DNA from 3 places in the Pseudomonas sp. B414 genome. Region 3 is predicted to be linked to each of the others. Evidence: predicted binding sites of a transcription regulator. Region 3 holds the regulator's gene; each other region holds the start of a gene.

Region 1 (7,947 bases), on a different contig from region 3:
CAGGGCGAATTCGCAGTGCCTGAGGCGCTGTCACTGCCCTGTACCTTGCATGCAGCACTTGAGCGCCTCAAGCGCAGCCACTTGGCGATTGAACTGTTCGGCACTGAGTTCATCGAAGGCTACATCGCGTCCAAGATGCTGGAGCTGACCAGCTTCCATGACGAAATCACTCCCTGGGAGCGTCGCGTGCTGGCGGCTCAGGCTTGACCGTTTAAATTTGTGCTGCCGGGCCAGTGCCTGGTTGCAGCCACAAGGAGCCACACGGAAAGCCAATGCACCAGATCTGGAAGTCGTTTCGAGCGTTGTACTTCGCCTCACTGATGATGTTGATCGGCTCGGGCCTTTTGAGCACCTATCTGGCCCTGCGCCTGGCGGCCGACAATGTCGACGGCCTGTGGATCGGTGCCCTGATGGCGGCCAACTATTTTGGCCTGGTGCTGGGTGGCAAGATCGGCCACCGGCTGATTGCCCGGGTGGGGCATATTCGTGCCTACGCCACCTGTGCCGGTATTGTCGGCGCGGCGGTGCTGTGTCACGGGCTGACGGACTGGCTGCCGATATGGCTGCTGCTGCGGGTGATCGTCGGCCTGGGCATGATGTGCCAGTACATGGTCATCGAAAGCTGGCTCAACGAGCAGGCCGATGCCAAGCAGCGTGGTGTGGTGTTCAGCCTGTATATGATCGCGTCGTACCTGGGCCTGGTGCTCGGGCAACTTATCCTGGCGATTCACCCGGCCCTTGGCCTTGAGTTGCTGATGGTGGTGGCCTTGTGTTTTGCGTTGTGCCTGGTACCAGTGGCCATGACCCGGCGCATTCACCCGGCGCCCCTGCATCCGGCACCGATGGACCCGAAATTCTTTATCAAGCGAGTGCCGCAGTCGTTGATCGCAGTGATGGGCGCGGGCCTGCTGGTGGGGTCATTCTATGGCCTGGCACCGCTGTATGCGTCGCAGCAGGGGCTGTCGACCGAACTGGTCGGTGTGTATATGGGCAGCTGCATTTTTGCCGGGCTGCTGGTGCAGTGGCCGCTGGGCTGGTTGTCTGACCGTTATGACCGGCCATTGCTGATCCGGGTTTTCGCGTTCTTGCTGGCGCTGGCTTCATTGCCGCTGGCGATCCTGCCGTCGGTGCCTTTGGAAGTGCTGTTTGTGGCCGGGGGCATGGCGGCCCTGATGCAGTTTTGCATCTATCCGCTGGCCGTGGCCTTTGCCAATGACCATATCGAGGCTGAGCGTCGGGTGTCGCTGACGGCCATGTTGCTGGTGACCTACGGTATCGGCGCAAGCGTCGGGCCGCTGGTGGCGGGGGTACTGATGAAGGTGCTGGGCAGTCAGATGCTCTATGCCTTTTTCAGCGTGGCAGGATTGATCCTGGTATGGCGAATCCGCCCGAATGCGGTGACCAATCTGCACCAGGTCGACGATGCGCCGCTGCATCACGTGGCCATGCCCGACAGCATGTCCAGCTCACCGCTGGTGGCTGCGCTTGACCCACGGGTAGATGAGCAGGATGTGCAGGATCAGATGGTGCAGGAGCCGGTGGTGGAAGAGGTTGATCCGCAGACGGACACCGAGTCACAACCCAAGCCGTAGCCATATGACCCTGTGGGAGCGGCGGTGCGACGACTCCCACACTATTCAGGGTTTAGTAATCATCATCTTTATCAAACTGCCGCGCCTCGCGCTGCAGTTGATAGACAAACCGCTCGACCTGACGCTGTACTGCGCCGCTGATATTGTGAAAGCGCATGCCGGCAAAGGTAATATTCAGCCGCTCTTCAAAGTGCAGGTAACGCAACTCCACCGGCGTGGAGATCAGGCCAAACGGCAGGTCGGCGCTGAAGCGCTCATACACCTGGCCCGGTTGCATGCCCTGGCTGATATCGCCCTCAAAGCGCAACTTGCAACCGGTGGCCGAAACGTCCAGCAGTTTGCCCTTGATCGGGTTTTTAAGCTTGTCCCCGGCCACTTCCACGCTGACCAGATTGGCCAGACGCAGTGCTGCACGAAACGCGCTGCGGCGCTGGTGGTACGACACTTCGCGGGGCAATGCGCCGCGATAGCAGCGGTGGTCGTTGCTCTCATCAATGGTCAGCTGGGTGGTGCATTCCCAGGCGATGCGCACACCGTCATGGAAGCCCTCAACCCGAAACGGTACACCCGCCTCAAGAAAACGTTCGCCACCCCGTGGGATCATTTCGTCCAGCGCCATGGAGTTGCGCTCGCGATCGACATCCACCACGTAGCTCTGGAAACGCTGGGTGCGGTCCTCGAACGTGATGATCAGCGGGTCATGGCTCTCTTGCAGCATCCGCAGGTTGGAAGCTATTTCCAAAGGCGTAGTCAGCACCTTTGGCGGTTGCGGAGCATCTTGGGCGTCGAACACGGTTGATCAATCTCCAGACAAAATACAACGACACGCAAAAGATGGGCATTCTGCCATCATGTTGTGTGTCTCGCTATATACGGTGGTGGCGCGGGTTCAAGCCTGGCTGTAGGCGCGGTGCTTGTTGAGCATCGAAGTGGTGCCGCGGGCGTCATACAGCGACGGAGCTTCGCCGCCATGCAGAATGCGCAGCTGGTTGGCAGTGATCGCCTGCTGGGTCTGGATCGACTGGCCATTGAGCAGGTTGGCGGCCTGGCATTGAGCCAGCAACTGGTTCAGCACATCGCTCTGACTGAGCAGTTGTGCACCCACGCTGGAATGGCTGGCAAGGCTTTCGAGGCCGCTACGATTGGTGGCCAGGCCAAGACTGGCGAGGATCTCGCTGCGCCTGCGGCCATGTTGCTCAAGCAAAATGATCAGCGACTGCTTGCGCGCCAGAATAGTCTCCAGCACCTGCATGTCGCGGCCTTTAAGGGCGATGGACTCGTCCTGCAACAAACCGAGCAATTGCCCGGCGGGTGCGAGGTCATCGTTGATCAATTGCAGTAAATTTTCGTCGTGCATGGCGGGCTCTGGGAGTTAAGCGTCCAAAAGCGCGGCACTGGCCGTGGGCCTAGCGCTGGGCTTCCATGTCAAGCAGTTTGCTGGCGACCCGCTCGCTGTCGACTTTATAGCTGCCGTCAGCGATGGCTTGTTTAAGCTCGGCCACCCGATTTTTATCGACGGCAGGTTGGTCACGCAACGAGTCGCTGATCTTCTGCAACTGTTGAGCCTCTTGGCTGAGGTGAACAGATTCCCCGCTTGGGGCGCTGGCGCTGGTTGGCTCAGGGCTTTTTGCCGGGGCCGCTTGCGTGGCAGTGCCGGCTTCCTGACTGGCGTTGCTGCGCGTACTGCCGGCGAGGGGCGGGGCGCTGTTGAGACGACTGAAGTCGATGACCATAACGAAAAACCTCGGGGTATTTGGACGCTTGCCATGTTTTCGGCCATACCCGGGAAAACTTTAGGCTCGATTAATCATAGCTTCACACAGAACTGTACTGATCTGCGTCAAACCACAGTGTAGGAAAGTCAGGAGACTGATGCCAACTTTCCTACAATGCCACTTCTACTTGCCCGGGCCCAGTGACCCGGGCGCGGATTACACGTTTGGAATTCAGGTTTTTTACCCGTATTTGCTCGCTAAGGCCACCGTCTGACAGGGCCTCGCCGGGCATTTTGACACTTAATGTGCCACTGCGGGCGCTGATCACCACATGATCGCCCTTGCGCACGGCAGCCGCCTGCTCCAGATGGGTGAGGGTCAACACCTGGTCGGTGACCATGGGCCGCAGCAGTTTTTGGCCTACGGCCAGCTCGGTCGCGGTCAGGTAGCCCTGGCTGATCAGGCTGACATCGCGTTCGCGCAGGGTCACGTCGGGGTAGTCGATAACCATGCCGCGCTTGAGTGGATGATTGACGGTGACCACATCGCGGAACAGTTTGACCTGGGCCGGCACAAAAATGGTCCAGGGCGACAGCCCTTCGCAGCGCACGCGCACGATCACGCGGCCCATGGGTTGCGCCGGGCTTTCCAGGGTGGCTGTCAATTCCTTGTCGCACTCGGCCAGACGCAAGCGCGGGTCCAGATTGTTGACCTGGATCTGATAGCGTCCTTCGGTCTGGCTGGTGGCCAGGTAGTCTTCAACGGTGAATTCAAGAAAGCCCTGGGTCACGCCGATAAGCTTTTCAGGCGATGTAAATGCGTCAGCCCTGCTATAAGTGCCTACGCTGAGCAAGGCTCCGGCGGCCAGCACGCTCAGGCAGCAGCGGCGCAGAGTCAGCGGGAAAAGTCGGTGGCAGGAATTTGTCGTTTTGGCGTTCATGGCCGATAAAAAGCAAGCCCCGTGCCGTTTACGGAGAATGCGGGTTGAAACTTTAAGTTTTTAAGAGGAGCTGAGTATGGCCGGAGTGATGGATGCGGTTAACCAGCGCACTCAACTGGTGGGGCAAAACCGCCTGGAGCTGTTGCTGTTTCGCCTGGATGGGCCACAGCTTTACGGGATTAATGTGTTCAAGGTCCGGGAGGTGCTGCAATGCCCCAAGCTGACCATGATCCCCAAGTCCCACCCTGTGGTGTGTGGCGTGGCGAGCATTCGCGGTGCGACCATTCCGATCCTCGATCTGGCAATGGCCACCGGGGCGGGTGCCTTGCAAGACCAGAGCAACCCGTTTGTGATCATCACCGAGTACAACACCAAGACCCAGGGCTTTCTGGTGCGTTCGGTCGAGCGTATCGTCAACATGAACTGGGAAGATATCCATCCACCGCCCAAGGGCACCGGCCACGACCATTACTTGACGGCCGTGACCCGGATGGACGACCAATTGGTCGAGATCATCGATGTTGAAAAGGTCCTGGCGGAAGTTTCGCCATCGCCGGAAACCATCACCCATGGTGTGGTCGATGTCGAAACCCGAAGCAAGGCGCTGTCATTGCGGGTGCTGACCGTCGACGATTCGTCGGTGGCGCGCAAGCAGGTTGCCCGCTGCCTGCAAACGGTGGGCGTGGAAGTGGTGTCGTTGAACGACGGCCGACAGGCGCTGGACTACCTGCGCAAGCTGGTGGAAGAGGGCAAGGACCCGGCCGAAGAATTTCTGATGATGATCTCGGATATCGAGATGCCGGAAATGGACGGCTACACCCTGACGGCGGAAATCCGCAACGATCCACGGATGCAAAAGCTGCACATCATTCTGCATACTTCGTTGTCCGGGGTTTTCAACCAGGCAATGGTCAAAAAGGTCGGTGCCGATGACTTTTTGGCCAAATTCAGGCCTGACGACCTGGCATCCCGGGTAGTTGACCGGATCAAAGCAGCAGACTTCAGCTAGGGGCTCAGCCCCTGGCGGTCAAAACGATTTAAGAGGCAGGACATTTGTCGACGGCTAATTTGGATTTTGAACAATTCCGGGTCTTTCTGGAAAAAGCCTGTGGCATTTTGCTGGGTGAAAACAAGCAGTACCTGGTCTCCAGCCGGCTTAACAAACTGATGGAGCAACAAGGCATCAAGTCGTTGGGCGAGTTGATTCAGCGTATCCAGAGCCAGCCGCGCAGTGGGCTGCGCGAGCAGGTGGTCGATGCCATGACTACCAACGAAACCTTGTGGTTTCGTGATACCTACCCCTTTGAAGTGTTGAAAAACAAGGTGCTGCCGGAGCAGATCAAGGCCAGCCCGGGCCAGCGTTTGCGTATCTGGTCGGCGGCCTGTTCTTCGGGGCAGGAACCCTATTCACTGTCGATGGCGATCGACGAGTTCGAGCGCAGCAACCTGGGGCAGTTGAAGGCGGGTGTGCAGATTTTTGCCACCGATCTCTCCGCGCAGATGCTCAATACCTGCCGCACCGGCGAATACGACAATCTGGCGATTGGCCGCGGCCTGTCACCTGAACGCCTGCAGCGTTATTTCGACCCCAAGGGGCCGGGGCGCTGGGTGATCAAGGCGCCGATCAAGAGCCGGGTCGAGTTCCGCCCGTTCAACCTGCTGGACAGTTACGCAGGCTTTGGCAAGTTCGATATCGTGTTCTGCCGCAACGTGCTGATCTACTTTTCGGCAGAAGTGAAGAAAGACATCCTGCTGCGCATCCACAGCACCCTGAAGCCGGGCGGTTACCTGTTTCTGGGCGCCTCCGAAGCGCTTAACGGCTTGCCGGACCACTATCAGATGGTCCAGTGCAGCCCGGGGATTATCTACCAGGCCAAATAGCCACCCTCTCTGTGGGAGCTGGCTTGCCTGCGATGCAAGCGCTGCGGTTTGTCAGAAAACCGCATTGATGCCATCGCGAGCAAGCCCGCTCCCACATGGGTCATGTGTTGTAACTGCAAAGCGGCAGAAAAGCGGCAGTCAGCGGTCAAGCGTTGCCGCTTTTCTGGCATTGCCGCCCTGCGCTACAGGTAAAACCCTTGATTTACGGGGCTGTAAAAACTGGCACGGGGTTTGCTCTATCCCTGTCATGTAAAACCTGAATCACTTTCTCAGGTCAGCCCACAAAGGTTTTTCGACATGAGCATCAGCTTCGACAAAGCGCTCGGTATCCATGAGCAAGCCCTTGGCTTTCGCGCTCAGCGCGCTGAAGTGCTGGCGAACAATATCGCCAACGCCGACACCCCGAACTACAAGGCTCGGGATCTGGACTTTGCCTCTGTGCTCGCCGCACAAAGCGACAAAAACCAGAACGGCACTTTTGCGTTGAACAAGACCAATACCCGCCATATCGAAGCCCAGGGCCTGAGCAGCGGCGACGAGTCGTTGCTGTACCGCACGCCGATGCAACCGTCGATCGACCAGAACACCGTGGACGCTCAGATCGAGCAGTCAAACTACGCAGAGAATGCGGTCAACTTCCAGGCCAGCTTCACCCTGCTCAACAGCAAATTCAAAGGGCTGATGTCGGCCCTGCGCGGGGAGTAACCCATGTCTCTAGCCAGTGTGTTCAATATTGCCGGCAGCGGCATGAGTGCCCAGACCACGCGTCTTAATACCGTGGCCAGTAACATCGCCAACGCCGACACCGTGTCGTCGAGCATCGACCAGACCTACCGCGCCCGTCACCCGGTATTCGCCACTATGTTCGAAGGCGCGCAAGGCACTGGCGGCGACTCGCTGTTCCAGAACCAGGACGCTGCCGGCAAAGGCGTGCAGGTGACGGCGGTGGTCGAAGACCAAAGCGAGTTGCAGGCCCGTTACGAGCCTAACCATCCATCTGCCGACGCCAAGGGCTACGTCTATTACCCCAACGTCAACGTGGTTGAAGAAATGGCTGACATGATTTCCGCCAGTCGTTCGTTCCAGACCAACGCCGAAATGATGAACACCGCCAAAACCATGATGCAGAAGGTCCTGACCCTGGGTCAGTGATAAGGGGCGAGACAAATGAGTGTGACCGATTCCACCAGCGGCTTGACCCTTAACCAGGTGCTTGCCAACTCCGCCCAGGCCAAGACCACCGATACCAGCGTGGCAGCGGCCACCAAGGGCGTGACGGGCAACACGGCACTGGGCAAGGATGCGTTTCTGCAACTGCTGGTCACCCAGCTGAAAAACCAGAACCCGCTGGACCCGCAGGACAACACGGCGTTTGTTGCGCAGCTGGCACAGTTCAGCAGCCTGGAAGGCATCACCACGCTCAATGACACGGTCAACTCCCTGTCGGGCGGTTTGCAGTCCTCACAGGCTCTGCAGGCCTCGTCGTTGGTGGGGCGCTCGGTCATCGTGCAAACCAGTGAAGCCTACGTAGACCCCGCCAGCGAAAAACCATTCAACGGCACCGTGGTGGTCAAGGACGCCGACTCCAAGCCCACTATCACCATTACCGATGCTGACGGCGAAGTGGTCCGCACCATCGAGATGGGCAGCCAGAAAGCCGGCAACGTGGACTTTACCTGGGACGGCAAGGACGACGACGGTGTGCTGCTGGACAAGGGTTCCTACACCTTCACCGCATCGAGCAAAACCGACACGGCGACCACGGCGCTCACTACCTATCTGCCAGCCACGGTCAACAGCGTGACCCTGAGCAAGACCG
Region 2 (7,947 bases), on a different contig from region 3:
TCACGCCACATGCAATAGCAACTTCCCTAGTCAACTCAATGCCCCGGATGGCAGGACATATGTAGACGTCCTAACCCTGTTGGATATCTAAGACGACTGAATACAGAATAACGCACTAGTTAAGTCAAAAAACTGAGTAGAGTCAAATTTATGGCGGTTTAAAACGCGATTAACCATATATTCTTTAGGCCTTAACCGAATAGATGGTAAACCTTTGACGCATTTTTTGCTTGATTGATCTGCCCCATCTGCTCAACAACCGACTGACGCTCATCGGTTGCTGCCTCCAGCAGCATGCGATACACCACCAACAGCCCTTCCAGATTTTCGCGCAGCACGGCTTCATCCAGCGGCGCTTCATCCAGCACATTCTCGACACACACCCGGCAGGCCGAGTCCAACTCGCCGATGGCATCCCAATTGCGCTCAGCCAGAGCATCAATCAGCGCTTCACGGGTTTCCTGAATTCGTTGCAGTTGGCTCATGACGCACTCCTCTGGCTTATTGCGGGGCGATGGCATCCCAACCACTTTTTACAGTGATCAGCAGGCGAGCCACTTCATCGATGATTTCCGGGTCGTTTTTGGCATTGGCCAGGGTCAGACGCACGGCCATGTATTCGTACAGGCTGTCCAGTTGCTCCAGAGCGGCCTTGTCATCGGTCTTGTCTTCATCCAGCCCCTGACGCAGGCCAGTGATGATATCGATGGCCTTGGTGATCAACATCGCCTTCTGCGGGATATCACCACGGCTCATCGCGCCTTTGGCCTGGGCCATGCGATCCAGGCCGCCTTCCATCAGCATCTGAATCAAGCGATGGGGGCTGGCTTCGGAGATTTGAGCGTGGGAATTGACCTTCTGGTACTGACGAAGGGCGCGCATCGGGTTCATGTTTCTACCTCATTACGGTGACAGGCAAAAATGGCTGGTTCTTGATCTTTTTATCGACTGATACGGGCAAAGCTTTAGCGCTGAGGCCGAGCGAAATCAGTCGGATTTAGGGTTATTCAAGGAATTGAGGGTGGTCATGATGCTGGAGCTGCTGGCGTTGATTTTGGCGATCATGGTGTCCATGGCCGTGTACTTGGCGGTCAGAGTGGCCTTCATACTTTCCATGCGCCGATCAAGATCCGCTTGCTGAGTGGTCAGGTCCGTCAGCTTGCTATTCAAGTCAGTAACGCGACTCGCCAGCAGCCCTGTTGTACCCACATAGCTATCGGTCGCCTTGGTCATGCGCGCAACCAGTCCGGTATCACCAGCAAACACCTTGGCAATTTCAGATGCGCCATTGGGTGTTGCCACTGCGGCGTCCCACTTCTTGTCATCGAGAGTCAGCAGCCCGGTTTTCTGGTCGGTACTGATACCCATCTGGGACAAGTTGCCCATACTTGATGAGCCGGAGTTTTGCAGCAGCTCATTACGAATGCCGTTGACCAGTTGACGCATCGACGCATCGCCGGTCAATGCGCCCGAGGTGGTGGTTGCCGCATCACCGGTAGCGGTGACCTTGGTTTGCGTGTTGATGCTGGTCAGCAGCGCGTTGTAGGCACTGACAAACGACTGCACCGAGGTTTTCAGCGTCGCGGTATTGGAGGCAACGGTGATGGTGGACGCTTTGGTATCAATCAACTCCAGAGTCACGCCACTGATGGCAGAGGTAACCTTGTTGCTGGATGACTCCATGGCGATGCCATCGATGGTGTATTCAGCATTCACCGGTGCTTTACCGGCGTCATACCCGGTCGACAACGCGGAATCACCACTGATGGTGATATCGGTGCCCTTGCCCGTGGTCTGCGAGCCAATAACCAGACGTGAACCATTGGCGTCGGTCAAAACGTTGGCGCTGATGCCCTTGGACTGCAACTGCGTGTTGATCGCTTCACGGGTCTGCTGCAGGGTTGCGCCTGCAGGGATCGACACGCTGTAGTCAGAACCGGACTGAGAAATGGTCAGGGTCGTAGGCTCTGTGCCCGAGTTAACCACCGAGGAAGTGCCACCCTCAAACACCTTGCTGGTGATTTTTGACGCGGTTGCCAACTTGGTAACGTCAAGCGCATAGATACCGCTGGAGGCCTTGTCATCAATGGTGACTTTGGAGATTTTTTCGTCAGACGACGTAGCGGCCAGGCCGTTGAAGCTGGAGACACTATTGAGCTTGGCAATAGCTGCGCGATAGGTTTCGAGCGAAGCTTTTACCGTGCCCACAGCGGACAATTGAATGGTGGTGTCTTTTTGTTGCGCGGTAATCTGGCTTTGCTTGGGCGCTTTTTCAGCGTCTACCAAGGCTTTTACAATGCCGATGGTGTCGTAACCCGAACCAACACCGGTAATCGTAGAACTGGCCATCTGTATTCTCCTTGTCCGGGCTGCCGCTTTATGGGCTTACGCTTTTTTGACGAGCAAGACCGAGGAAGCAGACAGCATCACAATTCATGCCACCTTCATACTTTGGCCTGAAAAAGCAGGCTGTGGGGATCAGCCAGATTTTGCGCCAATTTCAAGGCCACCTCTGAAGGTAGCTGGCGAATCACCTCACCGCTGTCGGAGGCGATCACCTTGACCACCATCACGCCCGTGGTGTCATCAATTGAAAAGTCCAACTTGCGTTGGTTGGACTGTGCGAATTCTTGTATGTCACTAACAGCTTTTTCCAGCTCGGCGCGCTCAGGCTGCTTGCCTGTCACCGGGGCCGGGGGCACGACTGGTTGGGTTGTTGCAACCGGTGCTGGCGCGGGATTGGGTAATCCGGCGGCACTCGGGTAAGCGGCATTCAGCTTGATGCTTATGTCCATGTCATCACCTCAACACTGAAAAAACGGAAGGGCACGTAAACGCGCCCTTCCGTTATCAACCAAGCGCCGAATTTACTGAAGCAGCTTCATTACAGCGGATGGCAGCTGGTTAGCCTGGGACAGGATCGCGGTAGCGGCCTGTTGCAGGGTTTGTTGCTTGGTCAGCTCAGCAGCTTCCGATGCGAAGTCAGTGTCCTGTACGCGACCACGGGCAGCAGTCGAGTTCTCGGAGATGCTTTGCAGGTTGGATACGGTGCTGTCGAAACGGTTTTGTACGGCACCCAGTGCGGAACGCTGGGTATCGATCTGCTGGATTGCGCCAGTCAGGGCCTGGATGGTTTGTTGAGCGCCTTCGGCAGTCAACACGCTCAAGTCGGAAACGGTTGTTTCAACGGTGTTGGCGGTGGTGGTTTTAGCAGTAGTTGTCAGGCCCAAAGAAGCCAGGCCAGTACCCGCACTGCCGTCAGCAATGGTGATGTCCTTGGTAGAGAACAGCTTCAGCGTGTTGTCAGCATTTTTGCTGGCAGTTACGCCCGTGCTTGCGCTGTTGATCGAAGAAACGATGGTGTCCATCGAATCGCCTTTCTTGAACTTCACTTCTACGCCATTGAAAGATACGGAAGTATCATTGGTCAGCTTGGCTTGAGTACTGCCTGCTGTCAGGCCCAGCTTGGAAAGCGAACCTGGACCATCCGTACCCGCGCCATCGGCAAGATTGATAGCCTTGCCATCAGTCGAAGTAAGAACCAATCGGCCATCTTTAACAGATGCATCTACACCTGTTTTAGTTTTCTCTGCAGCGATCAGTCCTGCCGTTTCAGCAAGTGTCTTACCTGCTTCAATATCAACTTTGACTCCGTTGACATTAATTTCTCCAATTTCACCACCTACAGTACCAGTCAACTCCGTACCATAACCAGATTCTGCAGTAGAACCCTTAGCTTTGAATGTAGCGTCGGACGACAGGTTCAATTTCGTGCCTGTTGAGTCCAAGGAAGCAGTGACACCTGTAGAAGCAGACTGCTTATTTATCGCTGTAACCGCTTCCCCAACTTTAGTTCCAATAGCGAAATCAAAATCTGTGTCATTAATGGTTAAAGTCTGGGCCGCGACCGAAGTAAAGGCCACAGCGCCTGCAGTCTTGAATTTGGCAGCATCGTTAGAACCACCAACTACAGTCGCAGACAGCTCATTTACTCCACCGGACGCATTCGCCTCACCATAAGAACCTTTCAAACCAGTAGCACTGATATCGCTCATACCAAACGAGATGGTCTGGTTGGCATCAGCACCGACCTGGAAAGCCTGGTTCTGGAACGAACCGTCCAGCAGGTTACGACCACCGAAAGTGGTGGTAGACGAAATACGGGTCAGCTCACCGACTTTCGCTGTGAATTCTTGCTGCAGGGATGCACGGTCATCCGCGCTTTTATCACCGTTCGCGGACTGCAGGGCCAGTTCACGCAGACGTTGCAGAATGTTGGTCGATTCTTGCATCGCGCCTTCAGCAGTCTGTGCAATCGACGAGCCGTTGTTGGCGTTGGCGATGGCAACGGTCATGCCTTTAACCTGAGAGGTCAGACGGTTGGCGATCTGCATGCCGGCAGCGTCGTCTTTGGCGCTGTTGATTTTCAGGCCGGAAGACAGACGGGTCATCGAGGTGCTCAACGAGTCGCCGGCTTTGTTCAGGTTCTTCTGAACGGTCTGGGACGTGACGTTAGTGTTTACTGATAAAGCCATGACGAAATCCTCATTGGATGAATACTGCGGCTTCCGGCCCTGGCAACCGCCGGGTGTGGCCTAGAGAACCTTCGTAATAGTTATCGTCGTGAATGCCGGTTGCTTGAGGGTTATTTTGTTTTTTTTTGCTGGCTAGGGGCCATGCCTTGTATTTCAGGGGGTTAGCGTCGATGCAAACTCCTGTGGGAGCTGGCTTGCCAGCGATGGCATCAGCTGATTTCTTCAGGCAGGCCGAATTGCCTGCATCGCTGGCAAGCCAGCTCCCACAAGAGATTTTCGCCGGGCACATAACGCAAAACGCCCATGGCTTTAAGGCCACGGGCGTTTTGTGTTTCGGCTTGCAGCTTATGGGCGATAGATAATCGCCGAACCCCACGACAGGCCCACGCCGAAGCCGCTCAGGGCTACGCGCTTCCAGGTGGCTTCCATCACATGCTTTTCCAGCAACAGCGGAATGCTCGATGACACGGTGTTACCCGTCTCGACCATATCCTTGATAAATTTCTCCGGCTCGCCTTCAAAACGACGCGCCACTGCATCGACAATCGCCGCACTGCCCTGGTGGATGCAGAAAGCGTCGATATCTTGCGAAGTCAGCTGCGACTCTTCCAGCAGTTCATTCAAATGCGCAGGCACTTTAAGCAGCGCGAAGTTGAACACCTGACGACCATTCATAAAGAACACGCCATCGCTGACTTTCAGGTGCGGCGCACCCGAGCCGTCGGTACCGAACTTGGCCTTGCCCAGCTGCCAGGGGGCGTCTTCGCCCATCCAGGTAGCGGTCGCGGCGTCGCCGAAGAGCATGGTGGTGTTGCGGTCTTCGGGGTCGACGATTTTCGAGTACGGGTCGGCAGTGATCAGCAGGCCGTTTTTCAGGCCCGTGGCTTCCATAAAACCTTTCATCGCGTAGATGCCGTAGACATAACCCGAGCAACCCAGGGAAATATCAAAGGCAGCAACGTGGGTCGGCAGACCCAGTTTGTCCTGCACGATGGCGGCCGTGTGCGGCAGGCCTTCGGCGTCACCGTTCTGGGTGACGACGATCAACGCGTCGATGGATTCGCGTTTAAGCTGCGGATTGTTGGCAAACAGTGCGTTTACTGCTTCTACACACAGATCCGAGGTTTCCTGGTCGGCATCTTTGCGCGGCAGAAACGCCGAACCGATCTTGCCCAGAATGAAGTCTTCGTCCTTGGAGAACTTCGCGCCTTGCGCGTAGTTGTCTACACCGCTTGCTGGCACGTAACTGGCGATGCTTTTAATGCCAATCATTGTGGCTTCCCAATACTGAATAGCTGGAGATCACCCGCTCGCACAATCGAGGGGCGCTGACAATAAAAGGGCTTGTGTGGGTGCATAAAAATAAACAAAACAGCCCAAAAAAGGCCCGGCACCCGCCCGTACATTTCACACGATACAGTGAAGATGCCCGTTATGACTCATAGGTCACGCTATTTTGTGTGGTTTTATACAAAACATTACGAGAACACAGCGATTGGCCTGTAGTCGCTGACGAGGAACGAAGGCTGCGATCGAGGGCGAAGCACTCGTAATCTATTCACCCTCGGTATTTCAGAAACACCGCAGTAGCCGGTCTGGCTAAGACTGTGTCTTCAATCGCAGCCTTCGTTCCTCGTCAGCGACTACAGGAGAGGAGTGCTGTCGCCAATCAAAGCTGATTAAACAGGCTCAGCTGGGAGATTTTGACGAAGGCCAGCTGCGAGGCTTCGAGCATGGCTTTCTGGAACGCCAATTGGATAGCGGCCCCGGCCGTATCGGTGTTGCCAATCGCCGCCGTGGTGGAGTCGTTGGCCAGGCCCAGACTGATGTTTTCGTCAGCCTGCACGTCTACTGCCTTCAAGCGCGCACCAATCGAGCCCCGGGCGCTGTCGACCCCGGCGCTGGCGTTTTTCAGGTTGCCGATCGCCGAGTTGATCGCGTCTTTTTGCGTCTGCTGGGCCAGCGGGTCTTTGTCGCTGGGGATCACCAGCGCCTTGCGCAGCTGGCTGATGGTGTCCAGCGCATTCTGGCTCTGATGGTTATTGCGGTTGACCACGAACTGGTCGCCCGCCTCCGGCGTGCCGGAAAACTTGAAATCAACCCCCAGCGCGCCGTCAGCCACATTGCCCTGGGCTATCGACTTGCTGTCGGCGGTCAGCGGCTGGGCATACACCTCGTATTCGGTGGCGCTGGTGAATTTGATCACCGCTCCATTGCTCGGAAAGCTGTCGGCGTAAACCTTGGGGTCGGTCACGGTTGAACCGGTGAGCTGCGCCGTCGAGGTGTTGCCCGGCGTGCGCGAGGCATTGAACGTGTCCGCCTTGGCTTCCAGGGTAAAGGTGCGCCCCGCCACTGCCGCATCCCGCTCCGCCGCCGGGATATCCTTGAGGCTGTTGGGGGTGATGTCGAACGACACGCCGCGCAGGCTGATGCTCTGCGAGCCATCCTTGGTCGGATCGAACACGCCATTGCCCGCCATTTGCGAGGTCAGGTCGTTGCCGTCACGGTCGGTCACGGTGTACTGGGTGCTGCTGCTGAATTTAAGCGTGTACGGCTGGCCTTCGGCAAAGCTCTTGTTGAATACCGGGCTTGAAGTTACCAGGCCAGCAGACACCGTAAGCTTGCCATCGTTGACGGTCGGTTCACCATTGGCGTCCACCCCTGGCACAAAGATGGCCTGGGTGCGGCCGGTATTGGTCGCGCCTTCCATGATGCTCTTGGCCGTGTCGCTGCTGGCCAGGGTCAGGGTGTCGGAGACTTTCAGGTTGAGTTGGGTATCGTCGCCCTGATAGCTGTAGGTGCCATCGTTGTTACGGGTGTAAGGCGGTGTGTCGGTTTTGGAACCGGAGAACATGTAGTTGCCCGAGGCATCCTTGCTGTTAAGCAGGCTGAACACCTGGTCTTCGATGCTGCCCAGTTCATTGGCAATGGCCGTACGATCCGCATCGCTCTTGCCGCTGCCAGCGCCCAGGGCCAGTTCACTGGCCTTTTGCAGGGCAGTGTTGATGCTGTCGAGCACCGCTTCCTGAGCACCCAATGACGCCTTGATGCTGTTCATATTGGTGGAGTACTGGCCCAGCATGTCTTTCTGCTGCTGCAGTTGCAGCAGGCGCGCCGCGCCCACCGGGTCATCGGCGGCAGTCTGGATGCGCACGCCAGAGTCGATCTGACCCTGGGTCTTGACCACCGACGAGAAGTTGTTCTGGTAGGTGGCACTGGTCGATTCAAAAAACTGCGAAGTTGAAATACGCATCGTCGCGGGCTCCCTTAAAGACTGTTGATCAGCGTGCTGAAGGTTGCTTGCGCCGCTTTGATGATCTGCGACGAGGCGGTGTAGTACTGCTGGAACTTGACCAGGTTGGACGCCTCTTCATCCAGGTTGACCTGGGACACCGAGTTGCGCACTTCCTTG
Region 3 (7,947 bases):
CCACGCCACGCCCGGACACATCGCTGATCTCGGTCTTGGTCGAAAAACCCGGAGCAAAGATCAGGTTGTAGCAGTCGTTCTCGCTCAGGCGATCGGCGGCATCTTTGTCCATCAGGCCTTTTTTCACGGCCAGGGAACGCAGGAAGTTGGCGTCCATGCCTTTGCCGTCATCGGAGATCGACAGCAGGATATGGTCGCCTTCCTGCTCAGCCGACAGGATCACCCGGCCACAGCTCGGCTTGCCGGCGGCGGCACGTTCTTGCGGGGTTTCGCAACCGTGGTCGACGGCGTTGCGCACCAAGTGGACCAGTGGATCGGCCAGGGCCTCGACCAGGTTTTTGTCCAGATCGGTCTCTTCGCCCACCAGCTCCAGGCTGATTTCCTTTTTCAGCTGACGGGCCAGATCCCGCACCAGACGCGGGAAGCGCCCGAAGACTTTCTTGATCGGCTGCATGCGCGTCTTCATCACCGCGGTTTGCAGGTCGGCAGTAACCACATCAAGGTTGGACAGCGCCTTGGCCATCTCCTCGTCATGGCTGTTCAGGCCCAGGCGCACCAGACGGTTACGCACCAGCACCAGCTCGCCGACCATATTCATGATGTCGTCAAGCCTGGCGGTATCGACCCGTACTGTGGTTTCAGCTTCGGAGGCGACCGGTTTTTCCGCCGGCGCCACCGCAGCGCGGGCCGGGGCCGCGCGCGCAGCAGCAGCAGCAGCAGCAGCCACAGGCTTGACCGCTGCAGGCGTGGCCACGACCGCAGCAGAGTCGGCACTGAACTTGCCCTTGCCGTGCATTTCATCGAGCAAGGCTTCGAACTCATGATCGCTGATCAGATCCGGGTTACCTGCAGGCGCTGCATCCGTCAGCGCAGGTTCAACTGCTGCAGTCTCCAGCGCATCGGCGCTGAACGAACCCTTGCCATGCAACTGATCAAGCAAGGCTTCGAATTCGTCGTCGGTAATTTCGTTACTGACTTCGGCGGGCGTGGCAGGTGCCTCTTCGGGCACAGCGGCAACCACCGCAGCATCCGCAGAAAACTGGCCCTTGCCGTGCAACTGGTCGAGCAGCAATTCGAATTCGGCGTCGCTGATTTCGTCGCTGGTCGCGATCTCAGCCGATGCCGACGCGTGCGGCTCGGCTGCAGCCGCCTTGACCGCATCGAGCGAGTCGAGCAACTGTTCAAATTCGCTGTCGCTGATATCGGTCACCGGGGCTGTAACTGCAACCACCGCCACAGCTGCGGGTGCAGCCACAACCTGCGCCGCCGCAGGCTCGGCCAAACGTGCCAGCGCCGCCAGCAACTCGGGGGTTGCCGCAGTGATCGGGCGGCGCTCGCGCACTTCGCTGAACATGCCGTTGACCGCATCCAGGGCCTCAAGCACCACGTCCATCAACTCGGCGTCGACGCTGCGCTCACCCTTGCGCAGGATGTCGAAGACGTTTTCGGCGATATGACAGCACTCCACCAATTCGTGGAGCTGCAGGAAGCCGGCGCCCCCTTTTACAGTGTGAAAACCGCGAAAAATGGCATTGAGCAAATCCGCATCATCCGGTCGGCTTTCCAGCTCGACCAGTTGCTCGGACAGCAACTCCAGAATTTCGCCGGCTTCAACCAAAAAATCCTGAAGGATTTCTTCATCGGCGCCGAAGCTCATGTACGTGCTCCTTGAAATAGGCTCGTAGCGCCGGGCAACAGCGCCCGCACGTCCACCAGTCCTAAAAACCTAAACTGGACAGCAAATCGTCTACATCATCCTGACCGGATACGACGTCATTACGTGTATCGGCATGAATCTGCGGACCTTCACCCTTGGCCTGGTTTTTTTGCGAATTATTTTCAGCGCGCAGTGCATCGCGGTCGTGCTCGATCCCGGCAAAGCGGTCCACCTGGCTGGCCATGAGCACCAGCTTGAGCAGATTGCTCTCAACATCCGTCACCAATTGCGTCACGCGCTTGATCACCTGACCGGTAAGGTCCTGGTAATCCTGAGCCAGCAAAATATCCGTAAGGTTGGCGGAGACCACCTGGTTTTGCGTTTCGCTGCGTGTCAAAAAACTGTCAACCCGACGCGCCAGCTCGCGAAATTCCTCGGCACCGACTTCGCGACGCATAAAGCGCCCCCAGTCTGCACTCAGGGCCTTGGCTTCCTGACCCAGACCGTTGACCAGCGGTGTGCTGTTTTCCACCAGGTCCATGGTCCGATTGGCTGCCGCTTCCGTGAGCTTCACAACATAGGCCAAACGTTCGGTGGCATCCGTGATCTGCGACACTTCTTCGGCTTGCGGCGTGCTCGGATCAATATGAAAATTGACAATGGCACTGTGCAGTTCTCGGGTCAGCTTGCCGACTTCGCGATACAGCCCGCGATCGCGGGTCTGGTTGAGTTCGTGAATCAACTGCACGGCATCGCCAAACTGGCCTCTTTCAAGGCTTTCGACCAATTCGTGAGCATGTTTTTTCAGGGTCGATTCAAAATCGCCCTGTGTAGCTTCGTTATGCTCCATAGCGCCCCCAGGCAACCGATCAACCGATGCGATCAAAGATCTTTTCGATTTTGTCTTTGAGTGCAATCGCCGTGAACGGCTTGACTACATAACCGTTCACACCGGCCTGGGCCGCTTCGATAATCTGCTCGCGCTTGGCTTCAGCGGTCACCATCAGCACCGGCAGGTGCTTGAGTTTTTCGTCTGCACGCACATGGCGCAGCAGCTCGATACCGGTCATGCCCGGCATGTTCCAGTCGGTCACCAGAAAGTCGATCTGCCCCAGGTTGAGGATCGGCAACGCCGTGATGCCGTCATCCGCCTCGACCGTGTTGGTGAACCCGAGGTCACGCAACAGGTTTTTAATGATCCGCCGCATCGTTGAAAAGTCATCAACGATGAGGATTTTCATGTTCTTGTCCAATTCGACCTCCAAGCAGTCTTTAGCGCGCTCACTTCCTGAACGCGCCATTCAATCAATTCGTTATCAAACACAGCCTAAATCGACTGTGGGAGCGGGCTTGCTCGCGATGCGGGCGGCGCGGTTTTTCTGATTCACCGTGTCGATCCCATCGCGAGCAAGCCCGCTCCCACAATAAGTGCGCGCCTTGCCTTCAGTGCGCCCGCCACTGCCCCAGGCGTGCACGCAGACGTGCGGCGCACTGGCTGTGCAACTGGCTGACCCGGGACTCGCTGACCCCCAGCACTTCGCCGATTTCCTTGAGGTTCAGCTCCTCGTCGTAGTACAGCGCCAGCACCAGCCGTTCACGCTCGGGCAAGTGGGCAATTGCATCGGCCAGGGCGGCCTGGAAGCGCTCGTCTTCCAGATCCCGCGACGGCTCCGGGTGGGCACTTGCGCCATCTTCATGCAGCCCTTCGTGTTCGCCGTCCTGCAACAGATCGTCGAAACTGAACAGGCGGCTGCCCAGGGTGTCGTTCAAGATGGCGTAATAATCATCAAGGCTTAACTGGAGTTCGGCCGCAACTTCATGATCTTTAGCGTCACAACCGGTTTTTGCTTCAATTACCCGAATGGCATCACTGACCATGCGCGTATTTCGATGCACCGAGCGCGGTGCCCAGTCGCCCTTGCGCACTTCATCGAGCATCGCGCCACGGATGCGAATCCCGGCATAGGTCTCGAAACTCGCACCCTTGCTCGCGTCGTATTTACCCGACACTTCCAGCAGGCCGATCATCCCGGCCTGGATCAGGTCATCCACCTGCACACTGGCCGGCAAGCGCGCTAGCAGGTGATAGGCAATGCGCTTGACCAGGGGCGCGTAGCGCTCGATCAGCTCATACTGGCTGTCACGCGACGACTTGCTGTACATGCGATAGCCGCTGGCTGTCATTAAAAGCGCCCTCCTGCTTGCTGCACCAGACGCTCGACAAAAAACTCCAGGTGCCCCCGGGGGTTGGCGGGCAACGGCCAGGTATCCACTTTCTGTGCAATGGCTTTAAACGCCAACGAACACTTGGAGCGCGGAAACGCTTCGTAGACGGCGCGCTGCTTTTGAACGGCCTTGCGTACGCATTCATCGTAGGGCACGGCGCCCACGTACTGCAGGGCCACATCCAGAAAGCGGTCGGTGACCTTGGTCAGCTTGGCAAACAGATTACGGCCTTCCTGCGGGCTCTGGGCCATGTTCGCCAGCACACGAAAGCGGTTCATGCCGTAATCGCGGTTGAGCAGTTTGATCAGCGCATAGGCATCGGTGATCGAAGTCGGTTCGTCGCAGACCACCAGCAGCACTTCCTGGGCGGCGCGGACAAAGCTGACCACCGACTCGCCGATCCCGGCGGCGGTGTCGATCACCAGCACATCCAGGTTATCGCCAAGGTCGCTGAACGCCTGAATCAAGCCGGCATGCTGGGCCGGGCTCAGATGCACCATGCTCTGGGTGCCCGAGGCCGCCGGCACGATGCGAATTCCGCCAGGGCCCTGGAGCAATACGTCGCGCAGCTCGCAACGCCCCTCGACCACATCGGCCAGGGTGAATTTGGGGGTCAGGCCCAACAGAACATCGACGTTCGCCAGCCCCAGGTCCGCGTCCATCAACAGAACGCGCCTGCCCAGCTCGGCCAAGGCGATGGACAAGTTGACTGACACGTTAGTTTTACCGACGCCACCCTTGCCGCCGGTCACTGCGATCACCTGTACGGGATGCATGCTGCCCATGATCTTTCTTTACCTTGTCTTACTTAGACGCGGCTACATGCGTTGGCTGCTCGTTCCCCAGCGGAACAAAACCTTCAGACCATCAGATGTAGGTACATTGCAACGTAATCTTGCTACCTCAGCCAACCCGCTTGGGCGGGCTGTGGTAAATATCAGCGAACATGTCAGCCATGGCTTCTTCGCTGGGTTCTTCCTGCATTTGCACACTCACTGCGCGGCTCACCAACTGGTGCCGCCGCGGCAAGTGAAGGTCATCCGGAATCCGTGGCCCGTCAGTGAGGTAGGCCACCGGCAGATCGTTACTGATCGCCAGGCTCAACACTTCGCCCAGGCTTGCTGTTTCATCCAGTTTAGTGAGGATGCAACCGGCCAATCCGCAACGCTTGTAACTGAGGTACGCGGCCGTCAGCACCTGCTTCTGACTGGTGGTGGCCAATACCAGATAATTCCTGGCCTTGATCCCCCGCCCGGCAAGGCTTTCAAGCTGCAGGCGCAGCGCCGGGTCGCTGGCTTGCAGGCCAGCGGTATCCACCAGCACCACGCGCTTGCGCACCAGCGGCTCCAGGGTCTGCCCCAGGGACTGGCCGGGAGCAACGTGGGTCACCGGTACATTGAGAATCCGCCCCAGGGTCTTGAGTTGCTCCTGGGCACCAATACGAAAACTGTCCATGCTCACCAGGGCGATATTCTGCGCGCCGTACTTGAGCACATAACGCGCCGCCAGCTTGGCCAGCGTGGTGGTTTTACCCATCCCGGCAGGGCCGACCATGGCAATCACCCCGCCCTCTTCCAGCGGCTCCAGCTCCGGCGTGGCGATCATTCGCGCCAGGTGCGCCAGCAGCATCCGCCAGGCCTGGCGTGGTTCTTCGATACCCGCCACCTGCGCCAGCAAATCCCGCGACAGCGGCCCGGACAGGCCGATACGCTGCAAGCGGCGCCACAGATTGGCCTGCGCAGGCTTGGCATCCTGCAACTGGCTCCAGGCCAGCGAGCCGAGCTGGACTTCAAGCAACTCACGCAGGCCATTCAACTCGTGGCGCATATTGTCGAAAGCACGCTGATCGATCGTTGGTGCGGCGGGCACTGGTGCAGGGCGCGGCGGCTCTTGCAGGGTCGGTTCAATCAACGGCTCGGCGGCGGTCAGCGGCAACCCGGCAAACAGCTGCCGGTTATCGCCAGCACCGGCCTCGCCGTCACCGCGCAGGCTCAACTCGGCCTGGGCCGAAACAATCCGCGACTGGGTCTTGCGCAACTCTTCTTCAAGCTCGATGTTCGGTACACGGGGTGCCAGCGCGGACAACTTGTAGTCCAGGGCCGCAGTCAACTCAACGCCCCCGGCAATCCGCCGGTTACCGATAATGGCAGCGTCGGCCCCCAGCTCATCACGAATCAGCTTCATGGCCTGACGCATATCGGCGGCGAAAAATCGCTTCACTTGCATAAACCAAACCCTCAGCCGTTAGGGCCTACTGTCGCAACGATCGTGACCTGCTTGTTGTCAGGGATTTCCTGGTAAGCCAGTACATGCAGGTTGGGCACCGCCAAACGGCCAAAGCGCGACAGCATCGCGCGTACCGGGCCTGCCACCAACAAGATAACCGGGTTGCCTTGCATCTCCTGACGCTGAGCAGCGTCGATCAACGAGCGCTGGAGTTTCTCTGCCATGCTTGGCTCCAGCAAAACGCCCTCTTCCTGGCCTTGTCCGGCCTTCTGCAAACTATTGAGCAATATTTGTTCCAACCTTGGCTCCAAGGTGATCACAGGCAGCTCGGACTCAACGCCTACAATGCTTTGCACGATGGCGCGGGACAGCCCCACCCGTACCGCGGCAACCAAAGCGGCAGTATCTTGACTCTTATGGGCATTGTTGGCGACGGCTTCGGCAATGCTGCGAATATCGCGCACCGGCACCTGCTCGGCCAGCAAGGCCTGCAATACCTTGAGCAACTGCGACAGACTGAGAACCCCAGGCACCAGCTCTTCAGCCAGCTTGGGCGAAGACTTGGCCAGCAACTGCATCAACTGCTGCACTTCTTCATGACCGATCAGCTCATGGGAGTGTTTGTACAGAATCTGGTTAAGGTGCGTTGCCACCACAGTACTGGCGTCCACTACGGTATAGCCCAGCGACTGCGCCTGACTGCGCTGACTGACCTCAATCCATACCGCTTCCAGACCAAAGGCCGGGTCTTTGGTGGTAATCCCGTTGAGGGTGCCAAATACCTGGCCCGGGTTGATCGCCATTTCGCGGTCGGGGTAGATCTCGGCTTCGGCCAGAATCACCCCCATCAGGGTCAGGCGGTAGGCACTGGGCGCCAGGTCGAGGTTGTCGCGGATATGCACAGTGGGCATCAGAAAGCCCAGGTCCTGGGACAGCTTTTTACGCACGCCCTTGATCCGCGCCAGTAACTGGCCACCCTGATTGCGGTCCACCAGCGGGATCAGCCGATAGCCGACCTCAAGGCCGATCATGTCGATGGGCGTGACATCATCCCAACCCAGCTCCTTGGTCTCTTGAGCACGCGCAGGCGATGGCAGTAGCTCCTGCTGGCGCTGCACTTCTTGCAGGGCCTGAGTCTTGACCACGTTCTGCTTTTTCCACATCAGATACGCTACGCCACCGGCGACTGCAGCCAGGCTAAGGAAGGAGAAGTGCGGCATGCCCGGCACAATCCCCATTACCGCCATCAGGCCTGCCGACACTGCCAACGCCTTGGGCGAAGCGAACATCTGGCGATTGATCTGCTTGCCCATGTCTTCGGAGCCCGAAGCACGGGTCACCATGATCGCGGCAGCAGTGGACAGCAGCAGCGATGGCAGCTGCGCCACCAAACCGTCACCGATGGTCAGCAAGGCATAGACCTTGCCCGCTTCGCCAAAGGTCATGCCGTGCTGGAAGATACCCACGGCCATGCCACCGATCAGGTTGATAAACAGAATCAACAGACCGGCAATGGCGTCACCGCGTACGAATTTGCTGGCACCGTCCATGGAGCCGTAGAACTCGGCCTCCTGGGCGACTTCCTGACGGCGCATCTTGGCCTGGTTCTGATCGATCAGCCCGGCGTTGAGGTCGGCGTCAATGGCCATTTGCTTGCCGGGCATGGCGTCGAGGGTAAAACGTGCACTGACCTCGGAAATACGCCCGGCACCTTTGGTCACCACCACAAAGTTGATGATCATCAGGATCGCAAACACCACGATACCCACTACATAGTTGCCGCCGATCACCACTTCACCGAAGGCCTGGATCACCTTGCCGGCTGCGGCGTGGCCCTC

Evidence for each region. The regulator FliA, encoded in region 3, starts transcription of late flagellar genes. The targets are predictions, from matches to a motif close to CTAAAGTTTNNNNNNNNNNNGCCGNTAA.
Region 1: flgM (flagellar biosynthesis anti-sigma factor FlgM) is a predicted target of FliA. The motif match lies at 3,362-3,389, and genes of this name have one in related genera.
Region 2: ACZRMH_RS12810 (flagellin N-terminal helical domain-containing protein) is a predicted target of FliA. The motif match lies at 4,616-4,643, and genes of this name have one in related genera.

The regions. Positions count from the first base shown of each region.
Region 1 covers NZ_JBUZTQ010000018.1:47,935-55,881, reverse strand. Annotated here, with positions in the region: gene ACZRMH_RS16080 (glutamine synthetase family protein) at 1-207, shown strand, start outside; gene ACZRMH_RS16075 (MFS transporter) at 273-1,592, shown strand; gene ACZRMH_RS16070 (flagellar brake protein) at 1,645-2,385, opposite strand; gene ACZRMH_RS16065 (flagella synthesis protein FlgN) at 2,482-2,949, opposite strand; gene flgM (flagellar biosynthesis anti-sigma factor FlgM) at 2,999-3,325, opposite strand; gene flgA (flagellar basal body P-ring formation chaperone FlgA) at 3,477-4,247, opposite strand; gene ACZRMH_RS16050 (chemotaxis protein CheV) at 4,324-5,256, shown strand; gene cheR (protein-glutamate O-methyltransferase CheR) at 5,301-6,128, shown strand; gene flgB (flagellar basal body rod protein FlgB) at 6,426-6,833, shown strand; gene flgC (flagellar basal body rod protein FlgC) at 6,837-7,280, shown strand; gene flgD (flagellar hook assembly protein FlgD) at 7,296-7,947, shown strand, end outside.
Region 2 covers NZ_JBUZTQ010000012.1:106,199-114,145, reverse strand. Annotated here, with positions in the region: gene ACZRMH_RS12835 (sigma-54 dependent transcriptional regulator) at 1-11, opposite strand, end outside; gene fliT (flagellar protein FliT) at 192-485, opposite strand; gene fliS (flagellar export chaperone FliS) at 502-891, opposite strand; gene fliD (flagellar filament capping protein FliD) at 988-2,349, opposite strand; gene ACZRMH_RS12815 (flagellar protein FlaG) at 2,445-2,795, opposite strand; gene ACZRMH_RS12810 (flagellin N-terminal helical domain-containing protein) at 2,868-4,535, opposite strand; gene ACZRMH_RS12805 (ketoacyl-ACP synthase III) at 4,881-5,807, opposite strand; gene ACZRMH_RS12800 (flagellar hook-associated protein 3) at 6,205-7,788, opposite strand; gene flgK (flagellar hook-associated protein FlgK) at 7,803-7,947, opposite strand, start outside.
Region 3 covers NZ_JBUZTQ010000016.1:16,248-24,194, reverse strand. Annotated here, with positions in the region: gene ACZRMH_RS14940 (chemotaxis protein CheA) at 1-1,657, opposite strand, end outside; gene ACZRMH_RS14935 (protein phosphatase CheZ) at 1,719-2,507, opposite strand; gene ACZRMH_RS14930 (chemotaxis response regulator CheY) at 2,527-2,898, opposite strand; gene fliA (RNA polymerase sigma factor FliA) at 3,101-3,841, opposite strand; gene fleN (flagellar synthesis regulator FleN) at 3,841-4,668, opposite strand; gene flhF (flagellar biosynthesis protein FlhF) at 4,787-6,109, opposite strand; gene flhA (flagellar biosynthesis protein FlhA) at 6,121-7,947, opposite strand, start outside.